Regions from separate parts of the Streptomyces sp. SGAir0957 genome, predicted to be linked through region 1. Evidence: riboswitches for the same ligand, from Rfam matches in the RefSeq annotation. Region 1 holds a riboswitch; each other region holds the start of a gene.
What was found. Region 1 has a riboswitch for cyclic di-AMP ahead of C1N81_RS25200 (M23 family metallopeptidase). Riboswitches for the same ligand answer to the same signal wherever they lie in the genome.
Positions count from the first base shown of each region.

Region 2: linked by a shared signal. The riboswitch ahead of C1N81_RS15780 (M23 family metallopeptidase) and the one ahead of C1N81_RS25200 (M23 family metallopeptidase) in region 1 are both predicted to bind cyclic di-AMP.
Region 3: linked by a shared signal. The riboswitch ahead of C1N81_RS21415 (transglycosylase family protein) and the one ahead of C1N81_RS25200 (M23 family metallopeptidase) in region 1 are both predicted to bind cyclic di-AMP.
Region 4: linked by a shared signal. The riboswitch ahead of C1N81_RS12715 (M23 family metallopeptidase) and the one ahead of C1N81_RS25200 (M23 family metallopeptidase) in region 1 are both predicted to bind cyclic di-AMP.

Region 1 is NZ_CP027293.1:4,534,563-4,540,455, reverse strand. It holds gene trmB (tRNA (guanosine(46)-N7)-methyltransferase TrmB) at 1-64, shown strand, start outside; gene C1N81_RS25210 (PrsW family intramembrane metalloprotease) at 139-1,443, shown strand; gene C1N81_RS25205 (aldo/keto reductase) at 1,462-2,415, opposite strand; gene C1N81_RS25200 (M23 family metallopeptidase) at 2,464-3,501, opposite strand; cyclic di-AMP (ydaO/yuaA leader) riboswitch at 3,513-3,672, opposite strand; gene C1N81_RS25195 (PP2C family protein-serine/threonine phosphatase) at 3,839-4,939, opposite strand; tRNA gene C1N81_RS25190 (tRNA-Met) at 5,104-5,177, opposite strand; gene C1N81_RS25185 (hypothetical protein) at 5,263-5,550, shown strand; gene C1N81_RS25180 (rodlin) at 5,619-5,893, opposite strand, start outside.
Region 2 is NZ_CP027293.1:2,420,573-2,426,465, reverse strand. It holds gene C1N81_RS15795 (DNA gyrase/topoisomerase IV subunit A) at 1-242, opposite strand, end outside; gene C1N81_RS15790 (M16 family metallopeptidase) at 580-1,935, shown strand; gene C1N81_RS15785 (M16 family metallopeptidase) at 1,953-3,320, shown strand; cyclic di-AMP (ydaO/yuaA leader) riboswitch at 3,552-3,723, shown strand; gene C1N81_RS15780 (M23 family metallopeptidase) at 3,736-4,536, shown strand; gene C1N81_RS15775 (GntR family transcriptional regulator) at 4,819-5,505, shown strand; gene C1N81_RS15770 (HPr family phosphocarrier protein) at 5,632-5,893, opposite strand, start outside.
Region 3 is NZ_CP027293.1:3,683,424-3,689,316, reverse strand. It holds gene C1N81_RS21425 (cytochrome P450 family protein) at 1-1,227, shown strand, start outside; gene C1N81_RS21420 (transglycosylase family protein) at 1,389-2,474, shown strand; cyclic di-AMP (ydaO/yuaA leader) riboswitch at 2,656-2,804, shown strand; gene C1N81_RS21415 (transglycosylase family protein) at 2,809-3,534, shown strand; gene eno (phosphopyruvate hydratase) at 3,810-5,090, shown strand; gene C1N81_RS21405 (FtsB family cell division protein) at 5,224-5,718, shown strand; gene C1N81_RS21400 (DUF501 domain-containing protein) at 5,785-5,893, shown strand, end outside.
Region 4 is NZ_CP027293.1:1,678,643-1,684,535, forward strand. It holds gene C1N81_RS12700 (ATP-binding protein) at 1-600, opposite strand, end outside; gene C1N81_RS12705 (MBL fold metallo-hydrolase) at 857-2,041, opposite strand; gene C1N81_RS12710 (SGNH/GDSL hydrolase family protein) at 2,097-2,915, opposite strand; gene C1N81_RS12715 (M23 family metallopeptidase) at 3,093-3,848, opposite strand; cyclic di-AMP (ydaO/yuaA leader) riboswitch at 3,853-4,055, opposite strand; gene C1N81_RS12720 (tyrosine-protein phosphatase) at 4,357-5,154, shown strand; gene C1N81_RS12725 (DUF6126 family protein) at 5,185-5,316, opposite strand; gene C1N81_RS12730 (helix-turn-helix domain-containing protein) at 5,318-5,893, opposite strand, start outside.

The DNA of each region.
Region 1 (5,893 bases):
CTTCGAGGGTCAGGGCCTGAAGAAGGGGCATGTGGTGCACGACCTGCTGTTCCGGCGCCGGTAGCGGGTTTCGGCCACCCGGCAGGAGCCGGGCCCGGCCCCGTCGCGGCGCCGCGCATCCCTCGTTAGGGTCAATGAGTGGCCTCGTACCCCAGTAGTCCGCCGCACCAGGACCACGCCCCCGGCCCCCGGCCGCACGGCGCGGTCCCGCATCCGCGCTGGTGGGAGCGGAGGGGTGTACGGGCCACCGCGCTGGCCACGCTGCTCGCGGTGTCCGGTGCCGTCATCGCGGCCCTGGTCCGGGAGCAGACCGGCACGGAGGGGTTCCTGGTCGGGCTGGGCCTGGCCCTGGTGCCCGTGCCGCTGCTCATAGCGGCGTTCCGCTGGCTGGACCGGGTGCAGCCGGGCCCCTGGCGGAACCTGGTCTTCTCCTTCGCCTGGGGCGCCTGCGCGGCGGCCCTGATAGCGATCGTCGCGAACAGTTTCGCGACCCGGTGGATAGAGACCGCCACCGCCGACCCGACCGGCGCCGACACCCTCGGTGCCACCGTCATAGCCCCCGTCGTCGAGGAGAGCGCGAAGGCCGCCGCCGTGCTGCTGGTCTTCCTCTTCCGCAGACGTGACTTCACCGGGGTCGTCGACGGTGTCGTCATCGCCGGGGTCACCGCGACCGGCTTCGCCTTCACCGAAAACATCCTCTACCTGGGCAACGCCTTCGGCACCGACCAGCTCACCGGAACCGGCCCCGGCCTCTCCTCGGTGACGGCGGCGACCTTCTTCGTCCGCGTCGTCATGTCACCGTTCGCGCATCCGCTCTTCACCGTGCTCACCGGCATCGGCTTCGGAATCGCCGCCGTCCTCGCCCCCGAGCGCGGCAAGGTGCGCCGCGTCCTGCTGCCGCTCGCCGGGCTGCTCGTCGCGATGGCCATGCACGCCTTCTGGAACGGCTCGTCGTCCTTCGGCGAGTACGGCTTCTTCGCTGTGTACGCGGCTTTCATGGTTCCCGCGTTCGGGCTCGTCACCTGGCTCGCGATCTACCTCCGCCATCGCACATTGCGCACCGTGCGCACCGAACTCGCCGTGTACGTGGGCGCGGGATGGCTGGCCCCGCCCGAGCCCTTCGCCCTCGGCTCGCTCAAGGCGCGCCGCCTGGCCAGGGAGTTCGCCGCGCACTACGGCGGCAAGGAGGCCGAGCGGGCGGTCACCGAGTACGAGGCGTACGCGACCTCGCTCGCGCTCCTGCGGCACCGGGGCCGCAAGGGCGGGGCCGGCGCCGACTTCGTCGTACGGGAGCGGGCGCTGCTCGACAAGCTGTGGGAGCGGCGCCCCTACGCGCGCGCCGCACTGGCGTACGCGTCCCAGGTCGCCGCCCCCATGTGGCGTCCGCCGATGTACGCGGCGCCGATGGCGCCCGGCACCGCGTACCACCCGTACCGCTACTGACCGGTCCGGAGCGCAGGCTCAGGCGGAGGCGTCCGTGAGGCGGGTGACCTCTTCGTCCGTCAGGGTCAGGTCCGCCACCGCGAGCAGTGCGGGCAGCTGCTCCACCGTGCGCGCGGACGCGATCGGCGCGGTCACGGTGGGCTGCGCGGCGAGCCAGGCGAGGGCGACGGTGGCGATCTCGGCGCCGTGCGCCTGGGCGATCTCGTCGAGGGCGGCGAGGACCTTCTGGCCGCGCTCGGTCTCCAGGTGCTTGGCCGCACCGCCCGCGCGCTGGCTGTCCACGCGGACGCCGGGCCGGTACTTGCCGGTCAGGAAGCCGGAGGCGAGGGCGTAGTACGGGACGGCGGCGAGCCCCGCGCGGGAGGCGATGTCCTGGCGGCGGCCCTCGTAGGTGTCGCGGGAGACGAGGTTGTAGTGCGGCTGGATGGCGACGTAGCGGGCGACGCCCTCGCGGTCGGAGAAGTCGAGGGACTCCTGGAGGCGGTCGGTCGAGATGTTGGAGACGGCGATGTCGCGCACCTTGCCGGCCTTCACCAGCTCGTCGAGCGCGCCGATGATCTCCTCGACGGGGACGGTCTCGTCGTCGAAGTGCGTGTAGTACAGGTCGATGTAGTCGGTGCCGAGGCGGCCGAGGGAGGCGTCGGCGGCGGCCTTGATGTTGCTGCCGCGCAGGCCCATGAAGTCGGGGTGCCTGCCGACCTTGGTGGCGACGACGACGTCGTCGCGGTTGCCGCGCGCCTTGAGCCACTTGCCGATGATCGTCTCCGACTCACCGCCGTGGTTGCCCTCGATCCAGGCCGAGTACGAGTCGGCGGTGTCGATGAAGTTGCCGCCGCCGGCGGTGTAGGCGTCGAGCACGTCGAAGGACGTGGCCTCGTCGGCGGTCCAGCCGAACACGTTGCCGCCGAGGGCGAGGGGGAAGATCTCCAGGTCGGAGGAGCCGAGCTTGCGCAGGGGGGAGGAAGAAGTCATGCCTTCATTCAACGCCCCCGCGGAAGCGAGTGTTCCGTCACGTGGCCATCAGAGTGCCAAGCCCTTGCCGCGCAGCCACGCCGCCGGGTCGATGCCGGTCGCGTCCCCGCCGGGGTGGACCTCCAGGTGGAGGTGGTCGCCGGTGACATTGCCGGTGGCGCCGACGCGGCCGATGACGTCCCCGGTGGAGACCTTCTGGCCGACGCTGACATTGAGCGACGACTGGTGGCAGAACCACAGCTCGGTGCCGTCGTCGAGGGTGAGGACCGTGCGGTAGCCGTACGCGCCCGCCCAGCCGGCCTCGGTGATGGTGCCGCCGTGGATGGCGTAGATCGGCGTCCCGGTCGGGGCGGCGAAGTCCAGGCCCGTGTGGTAGCCGGAGGACCAGAGCGATCCGGGCTGTCCGAAGGTGCCGGTGAGCGTGTAGGAGGCGACGGGGAGCTTGTAGCTCTTGGCCAGCTTGGCGAGGCGCTCGGCCTCGGCCTTCTTCTTGGCCTCCTCCGCCGCCCTCTTCTTCTCGGCGGCGGCCTTGGCCTCGGCCTTCTCCCGCTTCGCGGCGGCTTCCTCGGCGGCCTTCGTCGCGGCGGCCTCCTCGGCGGCGGCCTGCGCCTTGGCGTCGGCGGCGTCCTGCTGCGTCTCGGCCTGCTGCATGATGCGGGCGCGCAGCGCCTCACCGGCGTCCGACTGCCCGCCGCTCATCGCGGTGAGCGGGGCGGCCTCGGCGGTGGCGGGCGCGGAGTCGTCGGCCATGAGCGCGCTGACGCCGGGCAGCGACGAGGCGTCCGGCAGGGAGTCCTTGACCGCCGAGAGGTCGGGCATGGATATCTGGACGGCGGGCTTGCCGCCCTGCGCGGTGGCGATGCCGCCCGCGCCGACGGCGGCGATCACGCCGACGCCGAGGACCGTGGAGCTGCGCGCGAGGCCGCCGCGCTGGCGGGCCACGCGGTGCTTGCCGCGGACGGGGCGGACGGACTCCTCGGTGGGGTTCCACTCCTCGAAGCTCGTGCGCGGGGCGCCGGCGTAGTCGCCGTCGGCCGGCGGGGCGGGGTACCCGGAGAGTTCGGGGGCAGGACGGTTGGACGCCACGGGGGCGCTCTCCTTTCCTTCCTTCTCGCCTACCGGGTTAGCTGACGGGTTCGGAGCAGGAAGGTCTCCTACGAGCACGGTCCCGGCGCCTGGAAAGCGTCGGAACGATGCCTGATTCACCCCAAGTTGGTGGTTCCCCGGCTCCCTTGCGGGATTAGGCGCGTGCGCACGGAGCCGTCGCTGGTGACGGCTGGGACGACCGTGCTGCGTTATCGAACGTTAATAGACAGCGGACGGTAATTCCAAGCCGTTCCTGCCCCGTTAAACCTCACAATTTCTGATGGAGTGTCAATTGTTATGCGGAGCGACGCCGTTCGGTCACCACCGGTTATGTCGATCAAGGACGGCGGACGGCGAGCAGCGCCATGTCGTCGCTGGCCCCTCCCCCGGTGTGCAGCCGCACCTCCTCGGCGAGCGTCGCGAGAAGCTCGTCGGGGCCGGGGAAGACGCGCCCGGCGAGCCTCGCCGCCGGGTCGTAGAAGACGCCCTTCGCGTCGCGCGCCTCGGAGAGCCCGTCCGTGTAGAGCAGCAGCGTCGCCGCGGGCGGGAACTCCGCCTCGGTCGCCCGGTCCGGCCAGGAGCCCAGCTCGCCGAGGCCGAGCGGGAGCGCCGCCTCGGCGGGGCTGACCACCCGGACCGTGCCGTCGCCGTGCAGCACGACCGGCTCTGGGTGGCCGCGGTTGAGGATGCGCAGCAGGTCGCCGCCGTGCGGGATCTCGGCGAGCACGGCGGTGGTGAACCCCTCGAAGTCGTCGATGCCGCGCCGCCGCGACCCCTCCCGGGCCAGCGCCCGCTCCAGGCGCTGGGCGACCGCCTCCAGGCTGTCCTCCTGCTCGGCGGCCTCCCGGAACGCCCCGATGACGACGGCGACGGCGGCGACCGCGCCCATGCCCTTGCCGCGTACGTCGCCCACGACTATCCGCACGCCGTGCGGGGTGTCCTGCACGGCGTACAGATCGCCGCCGATGAACGCGTCGGCCTGCGCCGCCTCGTACCGCGCCGCGATCGCGAGGCCCCCGATCCGCCCGGCCGGGCGCGGCAGCACCGCGAACTGGGCCGCCGCCGCGATCTGCCGCGCGGACGCCAGCTCCTCGTCGCTGCGGTGCTTGATCCGGTTCAGGAAGCAGGCCAGGACGCACACGGTGGCGACGGTCGCCATCTCGGTCCACACGCCGCTGTGGAACGACGCGTATCTGAGGTGGACGGCGACGATGGCGCCGATCGAGGCGACCCCGGCCGCGACCGTGCTGCCCAGCGAGAAGAACGGCGCGGCGACCAGCGGCGCCGCGCTGAAGAGGGGCGAGCCGGCGAACCCGGACGGCGTGCAGTACTCGTAGACCGCGCCGCCGATGATCAGCAGCAGGGGCAGGATCCGCAGGAAGACGGGCGTGCCGGGGGCGTCCGCCGGATACCTGTGCCGCCCTCCTCGCTGCCCCACCACTCGTCTCCTGCCGTCCGCGCCCGCTGTCCGGCGTCTCACCAAAGGGTTCCCGGGGAGGGGGCCGGGGGGCGAGCGGTACTGCTCCGTACGGGTCAGGGCGGGCACGGGCCGGGAAACGGAACGAGGCCGGAATCTCGGAAGATTCCGGCCTCGGCCTTCAGTAGCGGGGACAGGATTTGAACCTGCGACCTCTGGGTTATGAGCCCAGCGAGCTACCGAGCTGCTCCACCCCGCGTCGGTGAACCCAACACTACGCCATCAGGGACGACGAATGCCAATCGCGCCCGTGTCCGGCGCCTCCCGAGTGGCGTTAAGAGGACATGACCTCAACTCGACGAGCCCTCACCGCTGTCCTGCTCGCTGTCGGCGCCACCGCGATCGTGGCCCCGGCGGCGCAGGCCGACACCACGCCCAACGCGGCGGGCAACATGATCTCCCCGACCGCCACCCTGGACGCGGTCACCACCATGGCCATCCCGGCCGCGCACCGCGACGAGGTGCCCCGCACCGCCGAGCAGCTCCAGGGCCTCAACCAGCTGAACAAGCTGAGCGAGCTGCACCAGCTGACGGACCTGGTGGCGCCGGTCACCGGCCTGCTCGGGGCGTAGCGGCTCCCCAAGGAGCATCCGGACATACGAGAGGGGCAGCTGCACTCGGCAGCTGCCCCTCTGGTGTGTCAGCTGTTGCCCGAGCCGTTGGCCGAGAGCGCCGAGATGTCGTCGAGGACGTGCGACAGCGGCTCGTCCTCCTTGGCCTGCGTGGCGTTCTCCGCGCACTGCTGGTTCTGCGGGGCCGACAGGATCGGGATGTCCTGGACGCCGACGTTGACCAGACCCACGATGTTCTGGACGTTCGCCTTGACCGGCAGACCGACGCAGAGCTTGTTCAGCGTGCCCTGGACCAGGGTGAGCTGCGGGCTCTGGTCACCGTCGGCGGAGGAGTTGCCGAACG
Region 2 (5,893 bases), 2.1 Mb from region 1:
CCGACGACGCGGGCGCACTTCACATAGCCGCGTTCGGGGCGCAGGCCCATCTCGTTCATCTGGTAGACGATCCGACGGTGGACGGGCTTCATCCCGTCGCGGGCGTCGGGCAGGGCGCGCGAGTAGATGACCGAGTACGCGTACTCCAGGTAGGAGCCCTGCATTTCGTCGACCACGTCGATGTCGAGGATCCTCTCCTCGAAATCGTCGGGCGGCGGGGTCTTCGTGCTGCGGCGGGCCATCGCTGCTGCGGCTCCTTCACCAACATCTACGGGAACATGTACGGGAACTGTCGCGGACCATTGTGGACCGCCCCACTGACAACGCTGATCGCGACCCGTCCGAACGGGGTCGCCGACGGTCCGCGCCGAAGCCGCCGTGCTCGCTTACGGCGTACCCGGAGCGGGAACTTCGCCAGGTGGCTGCAGGCTTGCATACAGTGGCAGGACCGGCAGCGGTTTCGCCTTCACACAGTGGTCCGCGTCCGCAGTGTTTCTCAGCGTCACCAGCGTTACCAGCGGTATCAGTTTCTCAGCATTTCCGAGGTTCACGGTTCCCACCGCGATCGAAGGGACGTACATGCCCATGGGTCACACGGCCACCGCCGAGGCCGGCTCCGGCGGCCTGACAGCGACCGAGCACCGGCTGGCCAACGGCCTGCGTGTCGTGCTCTCCGAGGATCACCTGACCCCGGTCGCGGCGGTCTGCCTCTGGTACGACGTCGGCTCGCGCCACGAGGTCAAGGGCCGTACGGGCCTCGCTCACCTGTTTGAGCACCTGATGTTCCAGGGCTCCAAGCAGGTGCACGGCAACGGTCACTTCGAACTCGTCCAGGGCGCGGGCGGCTCGCTCAACGGCACCACGAGCTTCGAGCGCACGAACTACTTCGAGACCATGCCCGCCCACCAGCTGGAGCTCGCGCTCTGGCTGGAGGCCGACCGCATGGGCTCGCTCCTGACGGCCCTCGACGAGGAGTCCATGGAGAACCAGCGCGACGTCGTCAAGAACGAGCGCCGCCAGCGCTACGACAACGTGCCCTATGGCACCGCGTTCGAGAAGCTGACCGCCCTCATGTACCCCGAGGGCCACCCGTACCACCACACGCCCATCGGCTCCATGGCCGACCTGGACGCGGCCACCCTCGAGGACGCGCGGGCCTTCTTCCGCACCTACTACGCGCCCAACAACGCGGTGCTCTCCGTGGTCGGCGACATCGACCCCGAGCAGACGCTCGCCTGGGTCGAGAAGTACTTCGGCTCGATCGCGGGACACGACGGCAAGCCCGCCCCGCGCGACGGCTCCCTGCCCGACGTGCTCGGCGAGCAGCGCCGCCAGGTCGTCGAGGAGGAGGTCCCGGCGCGCGCCCTCATGGCGGCCTACCGGCTGCCCGAGGACGGCACGCGCGCGAGCGACGCCGCCGACCTCGCCCTGACCGTCCTCGGCGGCGGCGAGTCGTCCCGGCTCTTCAACCGCCTGGTGCGCCGCGACCGGACCGCCGTGGCGGCCGGGTTCGGCCTCCTCCGGCTGGCCGGCGCGCCGTCCATGGGCTGGCTGGACGTGAAGACCTCCGGCGATGTCGAGGTGCCGGTCATCGAGGCCGCCGTCGACGAGGAGCTCGCCCGGTTCGCCGCGGAGGGCCCCACGCCCGAGGAGATGGAGCGCGCGCAGGCCCAGCTGGAGCGCGAGTGGCTGGACCGGCTCGGCACCGTGGCGGGCCGCGCCGACGAACTGTGCCGCTTCGCCGTCCTCTTCGGCGACCCGCAGCTCGCCCTCACCGCCGTCGGCCGCGTCCTGTCCGTGACCGCGGAGGAGGTCCAGGAGGTCGCCAAGGCCCGCCTGCGCCCCGACAACCGTTCGGTCCTCGTGTACGAGCCGACGGCCCCCGCCGACACCGATGACGAGAGCGACCCGAGCGACGAGGAGGCGGGCGCGTGACCGAGCAGCTCGCGACCATGGACTTCCACCCCCAGCCCCAGGCGGGCACCGCCAAGCCCTGGGCGTTCCCCGCCCCCGAGCGTGGCGAGCTGGCCAACGGCCTGACCGTGCTGCGCTGTCACCGCCCCGGGCAGCAGCTCGTCGCCGTCGAGATCAACCTCGACGCGCCGCTCGACGCCGAGCCCGCGGGCCTCGACGGCGTCGCCACGATCATGGCGCGCGCCTTCACCGAGGGCACCGACAAGCACTCCGCCGAGGAGTTCGCGGCCGAACTGGAACGGTGCGGCGCCACGTTGGACGCCCACGCCGACCACCCCGGCGTCCGGGTCTCCCTCGAGGTGCCCGTCTCGCGCCTCTCCAGGGGCCTCGCGCTGCTCGCCGACGCCCTGCGTGCGCCCGCCTTCGCGGACAGCGAGATCGAGCGCCTGGTGCGCAACCGGCTGGACGAGATCCCGCACGAGAGCGCCAACCCGGCCCGGCGCGCCGCCAAGGAGCTCTCCAAGCAGCTCTTCCCGGCCGACGCGCGCGTGTCGCGCCCGCGCCAGGGCACCGAGGAGACCGTCGCCGCCATCGACGCGGCCGCCGTACGGGCCTTCTACGAGAAGCACGTACGCCCCGCCACCGGCACGGTCGTCGTCGTGGGCGACCTGGCCGACGTCGACCTCGACGCCCTCCTCGAGGACACGCTCGGCGCCTGGACCGGGAACACCGCGGAGCCCCGCCCGGTCCCGGCGGTCACCGCCGACGACACCGGCCGCGTCATCATCGTCGACCGTCCGGGCGCGGTGCAGACACAGCTGCTCATCGGCCGGATCGGCCCCGACCGGCACGACCGCGTGTGGGCCGCGCAGGTTCTCGGCACGTACTGCCTGGGCGGCACGCTCACCTCCCGTCTGGACCGCGTCCTGCGCGAGGAGAAGGGCTACACCTACGGTGTGCGGGCCTTCTCCCAGGTGCTGCTCTCCGCGCCGGACGGTACGGGCGCCGCCATGCTCGCCATCAGCGGCTCCGTCGACACCCCGAACACGGGTCCGGCCCTGAACGACCTGTGGAAGGTGCTGCGGACCCTGGCCGCCGAGGGGCTGACGGACGCCGAGCGGGACACGGCCGTGCAGAACCTGGTGGGCGTGGCGCCACTCAAGTACGAGACGGCCGCGGCCGTCGCGGGCACCCTCGCCGACCAGGTCGAGCAGCACCTCCAGGACGACTTCCAGGCGCAGCTGTACCGCCGGCTCGCCGAGACGGGCACCGTGGAGGCCACCGCGGCCGTCGTGAGCGCCTTCCCGGCGGACCGTTTGGTGACGATCCTCGTGGGCGACGCCGCGCACATTGCGGAGCCCGTCCAGACGCTCGGTATCGGCGAGGTGACCGTCGTCGCGGGCTGACCCCCTCACGACCTCTTCGCTCACGGAAGGAGCCCCGGCAGCCCTCACGGCCGCCGGGGCTTCTTGGTGTGCGTTCGGCATGAACCCCGGCATATGCCCGTTTTGGTATGGAGGTTGCCTGTCTGGCCTGTGGTGTGCGCTACAAAACCCGGGTTCCGTTTGTCGAACAAATGAGGTGCCGCTTAGCGTCGGTGCGGCTGTCCGCCCGTCATGCGTCGCGCCCGCGACACCGGACAGTCATCGCCGAGTCCCCCACGGCGCGAGCCAGGGGAGCCGGGGACCCACCGCAGTCCCTGGGGTGAATCGGGCGCTCTTCCGGCCGTGAGGCAGGGGAGAGGGCCCGTAGGAGACCTTCCTGCTCCGAACCCGTCAGCTAACCCGGTAGGCGAGAGGGAAGGAAAGGATCAGCCACCGCATGGCGTTCACCCGTGCCACCGGGAAGCACCGTCGTCCGAGCCGTCTCACGCGCACCACCGCGCAGGTCGCGGGCGTCGCCGCGCTCACCACGACCGGTGTCGTCGGCGGCCTCGCCGCCCCCGCACTCGCCGCCCCCGCGGCGCCCGAGCAGAACGGCCTCACCCAGGCGATCGCCATCGGCGACTCCATGGCCGCCCAGATCGACGCGCAGGCCACCGCTCAGAAGAAGGCCGCCGACGAGGCGGCCGCCAAGGCGAAGGCCAAGGCGAAGGCCGAGGCCGAGGCCAAGAAGAGGGCCGAGGAGGCCAAGCGCCAGGCCGAGGCGAAGGCCGCCAAGGAGCGCGAGGCCAAGGAGCGCGCCGCCCGCGAGGCCGAGCGCAAGCGCCTCCTCAACAGCTTCGTCGCCCCGATCTCCGGCTCGTACGTCTCCACCGGCTACCAGGCCAGCAGCGGCCTGTGGTCCTCCGGCAGCCACACCGGCATCGACTTCCACGCGGCGAGCGGCACGTCCGTGCACGCCGTCGGCGCGGGAACCGTCGTCGAGGCGGGCTGGGGCGGTGCCTACGGCAACAACATCGTGATCAAGATGAACGACGGTACGTACACCCAGTACGGTCACCTGTCGTCCATCGGCGTCTCCGTCGGTCAGTCGGTCACCCCCGGCCAGCAGATAGCCCTCTCCGGCGCCACCGGCAACGTCACGGGCCCGCACCTGCACTTCGAGGCCCGCACGTCGCCCGAGTACGGCTCCGACATGGACCCCGTCGCGTACCTGCGCTCGCACGGCGTCAACGTCTGACACACGCTTCCGCGTCTGACACACGCTTTCGCGTCCGGCATGCGCCTACGCGTCCGGCGCACGCCTCCGCTCAGCAAGCCCCGGCTCACCGAGCCGGGGCTTTCGCGTGCGATCGCACCGTCCGGCGGACTTCCTGACCTGGCCAAAAAATATCCATGAATTCCGGTCCCCCGTCGGAAATTCGAGAACCGTGGAATAGAGTCGGGACGAAGTTGCAGGGAGCGCGCCCGCACGGGCGTCGGTCGACCGCGTTGCGCGGGGATCAAAAGCGGAGGTCGAATCATGCGGATTCCCGCGCACTCGGTATGCACCGCGATTCGCGATGACATCGTCGCGGGTGTCTACCCGCGCGGCAGCAGGCTCACTGAGGAGCTGCTCGCACGCCGCTACGGTGTCTCGCGCGTGCCCGTGCGCGAGGCGCTGCGCACGCTGGAGGCCGAGGGGTTCGTCGTCACGCGCAGGCACGCGGGCGCGTGCGTGGCCGAACCCACCGGGCAGGAGGCCGCCGACCTCCTTGAGGTCCGGCTGCTGCTCGAACCGCTGGGTGCGGCGCGGGCGGCGCAGCGCCGCACCGAGGCCCATCTGAAAGTCCTGCGCGGCCTGGTCAGGCTGGGTCAGGAGCGCTCCAGGGCGGACCGGAACGAGGATCTGCGCTCCCTGGACGGCTGGTTCCACGAGACCTTGGCGCAGGCCTCCGGCAGCCCCGGCCTGATCGCCCTGCTCACCCAGCTCCGGCACAAGATCGCCTGGATGTACGCCGTGGAGGCCCCGGACCGGCCGGCCGAGTCGTGGGCCGAGCACGGTGCCATCGTCGACGCCGTGGCGCGGGGTGACGCCGAGCGGGCCCGCACGCTGACCGCCCGCCATGCCGAGCGCGTCGCCTCCGCCCACAGGCTGCGCGTCCCGCGCGCGGGCGGCCCGGTGAGGACTTCGCAACATGCCGTAAACACGGCGGGTCTCCGGAATTAACAGAAAGCCCGTATACAAAGCGTTGGGGAATTCCGTGGCATTCGCGGGATTGAATTGACGCTAATCAGGAAACAGTGAAGCCGCGCGCCCCGAAGGGAAACGCGCGGCTTCGCCGTGAGAAACGGATCAGACAGTCTCGGGCAGCTCGTCGAGGCCCTCGGAGACCAGCTTCGCCAGACGGTCGAGCGCGGCGTCCGCACCCTCGGCGTCGGAAGCGAGGACGATCTCCTCGCCGCCCTGGGCGCCCAGGCCGAGCACCGCGAGCATGGAGGCGGCGTTGACGGGGTTGCCGTCGGCCTTGGCGATCGTCACGGGGACGCCGGCCGCGGTGGCCGAGCGGACGAAGATGGAGGCGGGGCGGGCGTGGAGGCCCTCGGCCCAGCCGACG
Region 3 (5,893 bases), 850 kb from region 1:
GAGTTCGCCAGCGACCCGTACCCCGCCTACGCCTGGCTGCGCGAGCACGCGCCCGTGCACCGGACGACGCTGCCGAGCGGGGTCGAGGCATGGCTGGTCACGCGGTACGCGGATGCCCGGCAGGCCCTTGCCGACCAGCGGCTCAGCAAGAATCCGGCCCACCACGACGAGCCCACGCACGCCAAGGGCAAGACGGGCATCCCGGGCGAGCGCAAAGCCGACCTGATGACGCATCTGCTCAACATCGACCCGCCGGACCACACCCGGCTGCGCCGCCTCGTCTCCAAGGCGTTCACCCCGCGTACGGTGGCCGAATTCGCCCCCCGGGTGCAGCAGCTGACGGACGGCCTCATCGACCGCTTCGCGGCGAAGGGCGAGGCGGACCTGATCCACGACTTCGCCTTCCCGCTCCCCATCTACGCCATCTGCGACCTGCTCGGCGTCCCGCGCGAGGACCAGGACGACTTCCGGGACTGGGCGGGCATGATGATCCGGCACGGGGGAGGGCCGCGCGGCGGCGTCGCCCGGTCGGTGAAGAAGATGCGCGGCTACCTCGCCGAGCTGATCCACCGCAAGCGCCAGGACCCCGGTGACGACCTCATCTCCGGCCTGATCCGCGCCTCCGACCATGGCGAGCACCTCACCGAGAACGAAGCCGCGGCCATGGCCTTCATTTTGCTGTTCGCAGGTTTCGAGACCACGGTCAACTTGATCGGCAACGGCTTGTACGCCCTGCTCACCCACCCTGAGCAGCGCGAGCGGCTGCAGCGCGGCCTGGCCGAGAACGACACCGCCCTGCTCGCCACCGCCGTGGAGGAGCTGCTCCGCTTCGACGGACCTGTGGAGCTGGCGACCTGGCGGTTCGCGACCGAGCCGCTGACCATCGGAGGGCAGGCCGTCGCCACCGGCGACCCGGTCCTCGTCGTCCTCGCGGCGGCGGATCGCGACCCGGCGCGCTTCGCGGAGCCCGACACGCTCGACCTCTCCCGCCGCGACAACCAGCATCTCGGCTACGGCCACGGCATCCATTACTGCCTCGGCGCGCCCCTGGCCCGCCTGGAGGGACAGGCCGCCCTCGGCACCCTTCTGACGCGCCTTCCGGACCTGCGACTGGCCCAGGAGCCGGCCGAACTGCGCTGGCGCGGCGGGCTCATCATGCGCGGACTGCGCACGCTGCCAGTGGAGTTCACGCCTGAGCGCGACGGAACACTCACGGAGAAAAGCTGACAGGTTCTCAACTTCGTGACTTTCACGTGATCTGCGCTGCATCGACTTGTGACAAGCGTTCGAGTCCCGCTACGTTCACCAGTCATCGCGACACAGGCACAACCGGCACCACTCCCGCCACTCCTGTCGCGTGCTGCATCAGTCTCGCGAAAGGCAACCGCATGCTCACCGGGAACGGTCGTCACCGTCGCCCTCGTCAGGCCCCTGCTCTGGTCGTCGCCGCCGGTGTCACCGGCAGCGCCCTCGCGATCCCGCTGCTCGCCGCGACCAGCGCGAGCGCCGCCTCCACCACCACCTGGGACAAGCTCGCCGAGTGCGAGTCCGGCGGGCAGTGGAGCCTCGACGCGGGCAACGGCTACTACGGCGGGCTGCAGTTGTCGCAGGAGACGTGGGAGCAGTACGGGGGCCTCGACTACGCCCCGACCGCCGACGAGGCCAGCCGTTCGCAGCAGATAGCCGTGGCCGAGAAGGCGCTTCAGGCGAAGGGGCCCGGTGTGTGGCCCAGCTGCTCGATCGTGGCCGGTCTGACGCAGGGCGACGACGCGGCCGAGGTCGACCCGGGGGCGACCGTCTCGCCGCGGCCGTCCGGTCTCGCCCAGTCGCCGGACAAGACCGGCTCCGCGGGTTCCTCCGGTTCCTCCGACTCCTCCGGCTCGCCCAGCGCCTCAAGCTCCGCGGACGCCTCGAACTCCTCGGACGCCTCGGACTCCGGGAGAGAGAAGAGTCACCAAAACTCGGACGAGAGCGACGGCTCCGGCGCCTCCAAGAGCTCCGGTTCCGCCAAGGACGCCGACACGCCCGGCACCCCCGCCGCGTCTGACACCCCGTCGGCCGGGACCACCACCGATACCCCCGGTAACACGGCGGGCGGCGAGGCGAGCGGCGCCGCCGAAGGGGGCGATTCGGGTAAGTCGGGCCAGTCGCACGCCACTTCCGCCGACGACGCGGACGACGCGGACGACGCGGACGCGTCCTCCGCCGGTCGCCACCGGGGTGCCCCCGCCGCCGACGACGCCACGGTGTCCCGTGGGGGTGAGGGTCGTCACGCTTCTCGCGAGGAGGTCCGCTCCGAGAGCGCGTACACGGTCCGTTCCGGCGACAGTCTGTGGGACATCGCGGACGCGCAGAACGTCGACGGAGGGTGGAATGCCCTCTATGACCTCAACAAGAAGACGGTCGGTTCCGACCCCGACCTCATCCTTCCTGGTCAGAGTCTGAATCTTGGCCTCGAATCGGATGAAAAGTAGCGGGACTTCAGGGATGGTTGAGGCGCCTATGTCCGCTTTTGCGAGAGTGAGACATGAGTCTCAAACACCCTGATCGTCTTTGAAATCGGGCGGATCGACTGCTTAACGTCGTCACCGCTCGCCACAGCGGGCCCCGACGGACGTCACGCCGAATCCTGCCAACGTCCGTACGGGAACAGTCGACGCGTAAGCGCCGTAGGCAGGAGCGGGGGACCCAAGGTAAGTGCCGGTCCGCCGGCTTGGGGTTAAGCCCGCGCACTAGGTTGCGCGGCCGGACACTCACTGGTCCGCACCCGACAGCTCACCTCGTAGGCGTCGGTGAGGGGATTCCTCCATGCTGCTTTCCAGCAAGGGCAAGCACCGCCGCCCGTCCAAGGCCGTCCGTGTCGCCACGCTCGCCGGTGTCGCCGGTGCCGCCGTCGCCGTTCCGCTGATGGGTGCCACGGGCGCCTCCGCCGCCTCCACCTCCGAGTGGGACCAGGTCGCCTCCTGCGAGTCCGGCGGCAACTGGTCGATCAACACCGGCAACGGCTACTACGGCGGCCTCCAGTTCTCGTCCTCGACGTGGGCCGCGTACGGCGGCACCGCCTACGCGTCCTCCGCCGACCAGGCGTCCAAGGCGCAGCAGATATCGGTCGCCGAGAAGGTTCTCGCCTCGCAGGGCAAGGGTGCCTGGCCGAGCTGCGGTGTGGGCCTGTCCGGCGCCGACACCAGCAACTCCGCTCCGGCCGAGTCCTCGTCGGACTCCTCCTCGCAGCAGCAGGCCCAGCCGCAGCAGCAGGAGCGCTCCGACTCCTCGACGACGACCCGCTCGCAGCAGCGTCAGCAGCCGCAGCAGCAGGCTCAGCCGCAGCAGGAGACCAAGAAGGACACCGTCACCACCCCGACCGGCAAGAAGGTCGAGAAGGGCGACGGCGAGTACAAGGTCGTGACCGGCGACACGCTCAGCAAGATCGCCGAGGCGCACGGCACCAACTGGCAGAAGGTGTTCAAGCTCAACAAGGACATCGTCGCCGACGCCGACCTGATCTACCCGGGTCAGCAGCTGCACCTCAAGTAGGACCCCCGGGGCGCCGCAGAGCCCCCAGGAGCCCTCAGAGCACGACGACCCGGCATCGGCGGACGCCGGGTCCAGGGCCGCTCGCTCCGGCGACCCCCGTTCCGCTGCACGTGTGCGGAACGGGGGTCGCCGTCTTTGTTCCGTTAAGAAACATTTCGCTGTCGGCGTTGTCCACAACCCGGGCGGTCGGCTGGCCGATGCCCCGGAGCCCGTTACGCTCAGGGGTGCGGGCCAGCCGCCCGCGCTGTTGTGTCACATCCCAGAAGGAGATGCTCGTGCCGTCCATCGACGTCGTCGTAGCCCGGGAAATCCTGGACTCCCGAGGCAACCCCACGGTCGAGGTCGAGGTCGGCCTCGACGACGGCAGCACGGGTCGTGCTGCTGTCCCGTCGGGCGCCTCCACCGGTGCCTTCGAGGCCATCGAACTCCGCGACGGTGACCCCAACCGTTACCAGGGCAAGGGCGTCGAGAAGGCCGTCCTCGCCGTCATCGAGCAGATCGGCCCGGAGCTCGTCGGCTACGACGCGACCGAGCAGCGCCTGATCGACCAGGCGATGTTCGACCTGGACGCCACCGACAACAAGGGCTCGCTCGGCGCCAACGCCATCCTGGGCGTCTCCCTCGCCGTCGCGCACGCCGCGTCCGAGGCCAGCGACCTGCCGCTCTTCCGCTACCTGGGCGGCCCGAACGCGCACCTGCTGCCCGTCCCGATGATGAACATCCTGAACGGCGGGTCGCACGCCGACTCCAACGTCGACATCCAGGAGTTCATGATCGCCCCGATCGGCGCGGAGTCCTTCTCCGAGGCGCTGCGCTGGGGCACCGAGGTCTACCACACCCTGAAGAAGGTGCTGAAGACCAAGGGCCTCTCCACCGGCCTGGGCGACGAGGGCGGCTTCGCCCCGAACCTGGAGTCGAACCGCGCCGCGCTCGACCTCATCCTCGAAGCGATCAAGGAGGCCGGTTACGTCCCCGGCCAGCAGGTCGCGCTCGCGCTCGACGTCGCCGCCTCCGAGTTCTACAAGGACGGCGTCTACGAGTTCGAGGGCAAGCAGCGCTCGGCCGCCGAGATGACCGAGTACTACGCGGAGCTCGTCGACGCGTACCCGCTGGTCTCCATCGAGGACCCGCTGTTCGAGGACGACTGGGCCGGCTGGAACACCATCACCGAGAAGCTCGGCGACAAGGTGCAGCTCGTCGGCGACGACCTGTTCGTCACCAACCCGGAGCGCCTGGCCCGCGGCATCGAGGAGAACTCGGCCAACGCCCTGCTCGTCAAGGTCAACCAGATCGGCTCGCTGACCGAGACCCTGGACGCCGTCGAGCTGGCCCAGCGCAACGGCTTCAAGTGCATGATGTCGCACCGCTCCGGCGAGACCGAGGACGTCACCATCGCCGACCTCGCCGTCGCCACCAACTGCGGCCAGATCAAGACCGGCGCCCCGGCCCGCTCCGAGCGCGTCGCCAAGTACAACCAGCTCCTGCGCATCGAGGAGATCCTGGACGACGCGGCGGTCTACGCCGGTCGCTCGGCCTTCCCGCGCTTCAAGGGCTGACAGCCCGCGTTCCGAGGGCCGACCGCCCCGGCGCCGTAGTTCCGTACGTCCCCGCACTCGGTCCCGTACCGTGTGCGGGGACGTACGCACGTAGGCGGCCGGACGGCGCGCGGATCGGGGAGGCGACAGGCGAATGCCGGGAAAGGTACGGAGCAGGGGCCAGGGTGACGCGGCCCGCTTCTCCACGGCCACCCGCCTGCGCGTGCTCGGCGAGCAGACGGCCGAGCGCGTCTACCGCTCGCAGAACAAGCGCCAGGCCCGCCGCTCCCGGCTCACCGGGCGCGCGGCGCTGCTCGCCCTCGTCGTCTGCACCCTCGTGGTCGCGCTCGCGTACCCGATAAGGCAGTACGTGTCCCAGCGCGGCGAGATCGCCGACCTGCAGCGCCAGCAGCAGGAGGCGAAGGACCGCGTCGAGCGGCTGCGCGAGGAGAAGGCGCGCTGGCAGGACGACGCGTACGCCGAGCAGCGGATCCGGGAGCGCCTGCACATGGTGGCGCCGGGGGAGACCGGGTACGTGGTGCCCGACCCGCGCGCCACCGAGGACGGCCGCGACGAGCAGGGCGCGGCCGACCGCCCCTGGTACTCGAACGTCTGGGACGGCGTCGACAAGGCCGACCGCGCGAACTGATCCCCCTCCGTCCCGGCCTCCCGGTCACGTCCGCGTGACCCGGTTACTTCTAGGTGAAAGACAGGCATGGAAACGCCCCCGCCCCAGACCGAGCCCACCGCGCCCACGGACGCCGACATCCACGCGTTCCAGGAGCAGCTCGGCCGCCCGCCGCGCGGCCTGCGGGCCATCGCGC
Region 4 (5,893 bases), 2.9 Mb from region 1:
CTCGCGGTGCACCAGGGACTGCAGGCGGCGGGCGAGGTTCACGAAGACCTCGACCTTCTGCTGGCTGCCCGCCTGGCTGGAGAGCTGGGTGGCCTGGACGACGGCGGTGACGGCGACGTCCTGGGCGCGGGCCAGGTCGGCGGAGAGCTGCTCGATGTCGTCGGCTCCGGCGGGCGGCGTCTTGACGGGGCGGCGCGGCGGCGGCCCCTCCCCCTTGCGCAACTGTTCGACGAGGGTGCGCAGTTCGCTCTGGCCGCGGGCGGTGGTGCGGCGCAGCACGAGGATCCGGTCGCGGACGGTGGCGGCGGCGCGCTCGGCGGCGAAGGCCGCGATGGCGATGCCCGCGACCGTGACGACGCAGGCTCCGCCGAGCACCGCCCACAGGGCGAGGCCGGGCCGCACCCCGCTGGAGCGGACGGCGAAGAGGACGGCCGCGCTCGCGGCGAGCGCCACCGCGAGGGGCGGCAGGACGGCGAGACGCAGCAGCTGGGGCCGTATGTGGGTCTCGGCGGGGCGGGGCGCGGCCCGCCCCGCCGGCCTGCCGTGCCGGCCGCCTTCGCGACGTTCCGCTCGGGCGGCAGGCTGGCGGAGCTGAGACATACGGGGTCCTCGTCCTCGGTTCCCTCGGGGTCTGGGCAGGCCGGAGCGGCGGCAGGAAAGATCGACCGGGCGTCGCGCGGCGAGCACTCACGGTAGTCGGCAACGCCACACGTGCGGTGGGCAGTTGCCAAACTCCGGCGGCCGAGGTCCCGCTCTGGTATGAGCGTTCGCACGGCAGAACGAATATGCCGACGGGGACGGGAAGGACAACGCCCCGGCCGTCAGGGACGGCCGGGGCGTTCAACGAGGGGGTTGGTCAGCGGTCGCCCGCGAGGTCCAGTTCGGCGGGGGCCGGACCGTCCTCCTTCGGCTTCGCCGCCGCGCGGCTCCAGTGCCGGGCGACGGGCTCGGACACGCCGCGCCACCACGCGTCGGTCGGCAGCGTCCCGCCGGGCTCGAACGGTTCGCCCGGCCGCGGGGTGGCGAGCGCCTGCCCGGCGTCCTCGGCGACGTCCATGGACCACTCGCCGGGCTCGGCCCACGCGTGCGGCGCCAGGTTGAACGTGCCCCAGTGGATCGGCATGAGCACGCCGTGCGGCCGCCCACCCTGGAGGTCGAGGTGGGCGCGCAGGCCCTCCTCGGGGGTCATGTGGATGTCGGGCCAGAACTCCGCGTAGGCGCCGACCTGGATCATCGTCACGTCGAACGGGCCGTGGGCCGCGCCGATGTCCTTGAAGCCCTGGAAGTAGCCGGTGTCACCGCTGTGGAAGACCTGGTGCTCCGGCCCGGCCGCGACCCAGGAGGCCCACAGGGTGTGCTGCGGGTTGCGCAGGCCGCGGCCGCAGAAGTGGCGGGCGGGCGTGGCCGTCAGGGTCACGTCGCCGACCTGCGTCGACTCGTGCCAGTCCAGCTCGCGCAGCCGGTCCGCCGGGACACCCCAGTGCTCCAGGTGCGCGCCGACGCCGAGCGGCACGGCGAAGACGGTGTCCGTCCCCGCGAGCGCCTTGATGGAGGGCATGTCGAGGTGGTCGTAGTGGTCGTGCGAGATGACGACCGCGTCGACCGGGCCGAGCGCCTGGAGGGGCAGCGGCGCCGGGTGCAGCCGCTTGGGCCCGGCGAAGGGGAACGGGGAGCAGCGCTCGCCCCACACCGGGTCGAAGAGCACCCGTACGCCGTCGATCTCCACCAGGACGCTGGAGTGGCCCATCCAGGTCACGCGCAGGCCGCTCGCGGAGGGCTTCGCCAGGTCGGCGAGGGTGGTGGCGTGGACGGGGACGGTGCCCGTCGGGGCGCGCCTGGCCCGCTCCTCCTTCTGGAAGTAGACCTTCGCGAAGTCGAGCATCGAACCGTCGGGCCGGGTCCGTGTGCCCTCCGGGTTCTGGAACTGCCCGTCGGCGAAATTCGGCGACCTGCGGATCCGCGCCAGGCGCGCTCCCGTGGCCTCGGCGCCGAAGCTTGCGGGCTGCAGCGAGCGCAGCCCGGGAGTCAGGGAACGTGGCACAGCGCCTCCCGTTGATCGATCAGGGTCGTTCCATTATGTGCCGAGGGCACGGAGGTCAGGAGGCGGACTCCAGATGCGCCTTGATGAGGTGCGGGTCCACGAAGCCCTTGGCCGTCACCCGGTCCCCGGAGGACTCCCCGCGCAGCCTGCGCCCGATCCACGGCACGAGGAACTCGCGCGCCCAGTGGATGTCGTCGCGCCGCACCGCGAACGTGCCGCGCGGCGGGAGCAGCGGCCACGCCTGCTCCGGGTCGGCGGGCACGTCGAGGCCGAGCGCCTGGGCGGCGCGCAGGGCGACGCGGGTGTGGCCCTCGGCGGAGAGGTGGAGGCGGTCCTCGTCCCAGGCCCTGCGGTCCTGGACGGACTTCAGGGACCACAGGTCGAGGACGGGGCAGCCGTGGCGGTCGGCGATGGCGCGCACGTGCATGTTGTACGTGGCGATCTTGCCGCGCAGGTGCTTGAGGACGGCCACGTCACGGGTGTCGAAGCCGGTGGCGACCATGACGGTCCCGGCGGCCTCGGACAGCCGGACCACGGCCTTCTCGAACCGCTCGGCGACGTCGTCGGGGTCGGTGCCCGGCCGGATGATGTCGTTGCCGCCCGCGACGAGGGTGACGAGGTCGGGGGCGAGCTCGACGGCCTTCGGGATCTGGTCCGCGACGATCTGGTCGAGGAGTTTGCCGCGCACGGCGAGGTTCGCGTACTGGAAGGTGTCCTCGGGGACGCGGTCGTCGAGGAGGACGGCGAGCCGGTCCGCCCAGCCGACGAAGCTCCCGTCGGGGCCGGGGTCACCGACGCCCTCGGTGAAGCTGTCCCCCACGGCCGCGAAGGACCGAATCGTTCCGCCGATCGTCGCGCCGACCGTTCCGCTGATCGTCGCGCTGACCGTTCCGCCGCTGAGTGCTCTCGATTCGTTTGCCACGACCACACATCTTTCACCTTCGGATGTGACCTACGCGATCGTAACCAGGGGTTGACGAGGGGTGAGAAAACACACTCGGCGCCCGGGGAATAACCCGGGCGCCGGATGTGAGCGGTCTCGCAGGGGGTGTCAGATGCCGACGCCGTGCCCGCGCAGGTACGCCAGCGGGTCCACGTCGGAGCCGTAGTTCGGGGACGTACGGATCTCGAAGTGCAGGTGCGGCCCGGTGACGTTGCCGGTCGAGCCGGACAGGCCGATCTGCTGGCCGCCGGTCACGCTCTGGCCGGCGGAGACGCCGAGGGACGACATGTGGGCGTACTGCGAGTATCGGCCGTCGGCGTGCTGGATGACGACCTCGTTGCCGTACGCGCCGTCCCAGCCGGCGGAGACGACGGTGCCCGGGCCGACGGCCTTGATGGCGGTGCCGGTGGGCACGACGAAGTCGGTGCCGGTGTGGTAGCCGCTGGACCACATCGAGCCGGAGGCGTGGTAGGCCGTGCCGGTGGAGCCGTCGACGGGCTTGACCCAGCCGGAGCTGTTGGCGGTCGTGCTCGTGGCGGCGGTGGTGGAGGCCTTCTGCCCGGCGCCGTCCAGCGTGAGCTTCATGCCGGGCTTGATGCGGTTCGCGTCCGAGCCGACGACCTTCTTGTTCGCCTCGTAGAGCTTCTTCCAGCCGCCGTCGACCTTCTGCGCGGCGGCGATCTTCGAGAGCGTGTCACCGGACTTGACCGTGTAGGTCTGCGCGGTGGTGTCGCCGGACGCCGCGTGGGCGCCGGTGGCGCCGATCAGCGGCAGGGCGAGCGCGGCCCCGCCGGCCGAGACGACGGCGGCGGCGCGGGTGATGCGCTGGGTCTTCGAGCGACGGTGCTTTCCCTGAGCGGGCATGCCGTTTTCCTCTCCGTCGCCTACGAGGTGAGCTGTCGGGTTCGGGCTGGAGCTGCCCGGCCGCGCCCGCCGTAGCGGGACACGACTTCACCCCTAGCCGCATGAGGGATATCCCTGGCGGCGTTGTGCCTGTGGGTCCCCCGCTCCTGCCGTCACGGGTCGTTGTACGGGAATCCGGGCGGCGGCAGGATTAGGCGTTCCGTCCGGAGTGAATGGTGACCGTAATGCAGTGGCAAAGGCGGCGACAAACAGCGAATTCACCGAAGGGCCCGCTTTCTTGATCGTCCGGGGGCTTTGCGTGTCACCCAGCGTCAATGGCCGACCTTTTCCGCCGTTGCGCCGCTTGGGAATTCCGGAGAATGCAAAGCCGGGTGATCGCCACGGACGGTCACGGTTATGAGGCTGCTCACCCTCCCGGCCAGGGGGCCCCGCGAAGGGCGTGTCGTATCGTCGGACGCGCGCCCGCTGACACGAGCAACGCGGGCGATCCGACCCGGGAGGAGCCCCCGTGACGCAGCACGCCCCGTCCACCGAGCCCGAGCTGACCGGAGTGCGCAACTTCCGTGACGTGGGCGGCCTTCCGACCGTGGACGGGCGGCGCGTACGCCCGGGCGTGCTCTACCGCAGCGGCCACCTCGCACATGCCACCGCCGAGGACGCCGCGTTCCTCGCCGGGCTCGGCCTGCACACGGTCTTCGACTTCCGCAACGCCGCGGACCAGCGCCTCGACGGCGCCGACGTGGAACTGCCCGGCGTGCGCAATGTGAACCTGCCGCTGACCGACCCGGCGGACGGCGCGGAGTTCTGGCGGATGGTGCGCGACGGGGACATAGAGCAGCTGCGCTCCCTCCTCTCCGAGGGCCGCGCGGCGAACCGCATGATCACGTCGTACCGGGCGATCATCTCCGAGCGCACCGCCGAGCACAGCCGCGTCCTGCACGCGCTCGCCGAGGACAGCGTGCCCGCACTCATGCACTGCGCGGCGGGCAAGGACCGGGCGGGCCTGTCGATCGCGGTGACGCTGCTCGCCGTCGGCGTGGAGCGGGACGCCATCGAGGCGGACTACCTGGAGTCGAACGCGAAGCACCGCCGCTACAAGGTGCGGCGCAGCGGCACCACCGCCGACACCTACTCCCCCGAGGTCATGGAGCTGCTCAGCCCGCTCTTCGACGCCCGCGCGGACTATCTGCGCGCGGCGTTCGAGACCATCGAGGAGACCTGGGGCACCACGGACCGCTACTTCGAGGAAGGGCTCGGGTTCGCCGCGGCCGACCGCGACCGGCTGCGCGAGCGCCTCCTCGACTGAGAGCCCGTCTCCGGGACCGGGCGGCGGCCCCTACTGGTTCGCGCCCAGCGTGAACAGCATGTAGATGAAGGCGGCCAGGGCGTGCCCGGCGAAGACGTAGACGAGGACCCGCACCCAGATGCCGCGGGGCAGCTTGTCCTCGATGTTCCGGTTCTCACTCATGTCAGACCTCTCGGGTCGGGCCGGCCGCCGGGCCGAGGCACAGCGCGGCGGTGGGGCTCTGCAACAGGGTGTGGACGAAGAGCAGCTCGGCCCCGCCCCGGTCCGCGGCGGCGATCCGGTGCGGGGTGAGCGAGTCGAAGTGGGCGCTGTCGCCGGGTTCGAGCCGGTAGGACGTGTCGCCGAGGCGCAGCTGGATCCGGCCTTCGAGGGCGTAGAGCCACTCCTCGCCGGGGTGGACGCGGACGATGTCGCCCTGCGATCCGTAGGGCACGTGGACCCGCAGGGCCTGCATGCCGCGGCCCGGGGAGCCGGCCTGGAAGTAGGTCCAGCCGCCGGCCTCGGTCGCCTCCATGGCGTCGGCGCGGACGACGGCGTCGCGGTCGGCCGGGGTCTCGCCGAGGAGTTCGGAGACCGTCGTACCGTAGATACGGGCGAGCGCGAGCAGCATCGGCAGTGATGGCTGACGCTGCCCCGTCTCCAGGCGGGACAGATGGGCCGGTGAGAGCCCGGCCGAGCGGGCGGCGGCCTCCAGGGTGAGGGAGGCGCGGCGGCGCAGGGCGCGCAGCTGGGGCGCTAC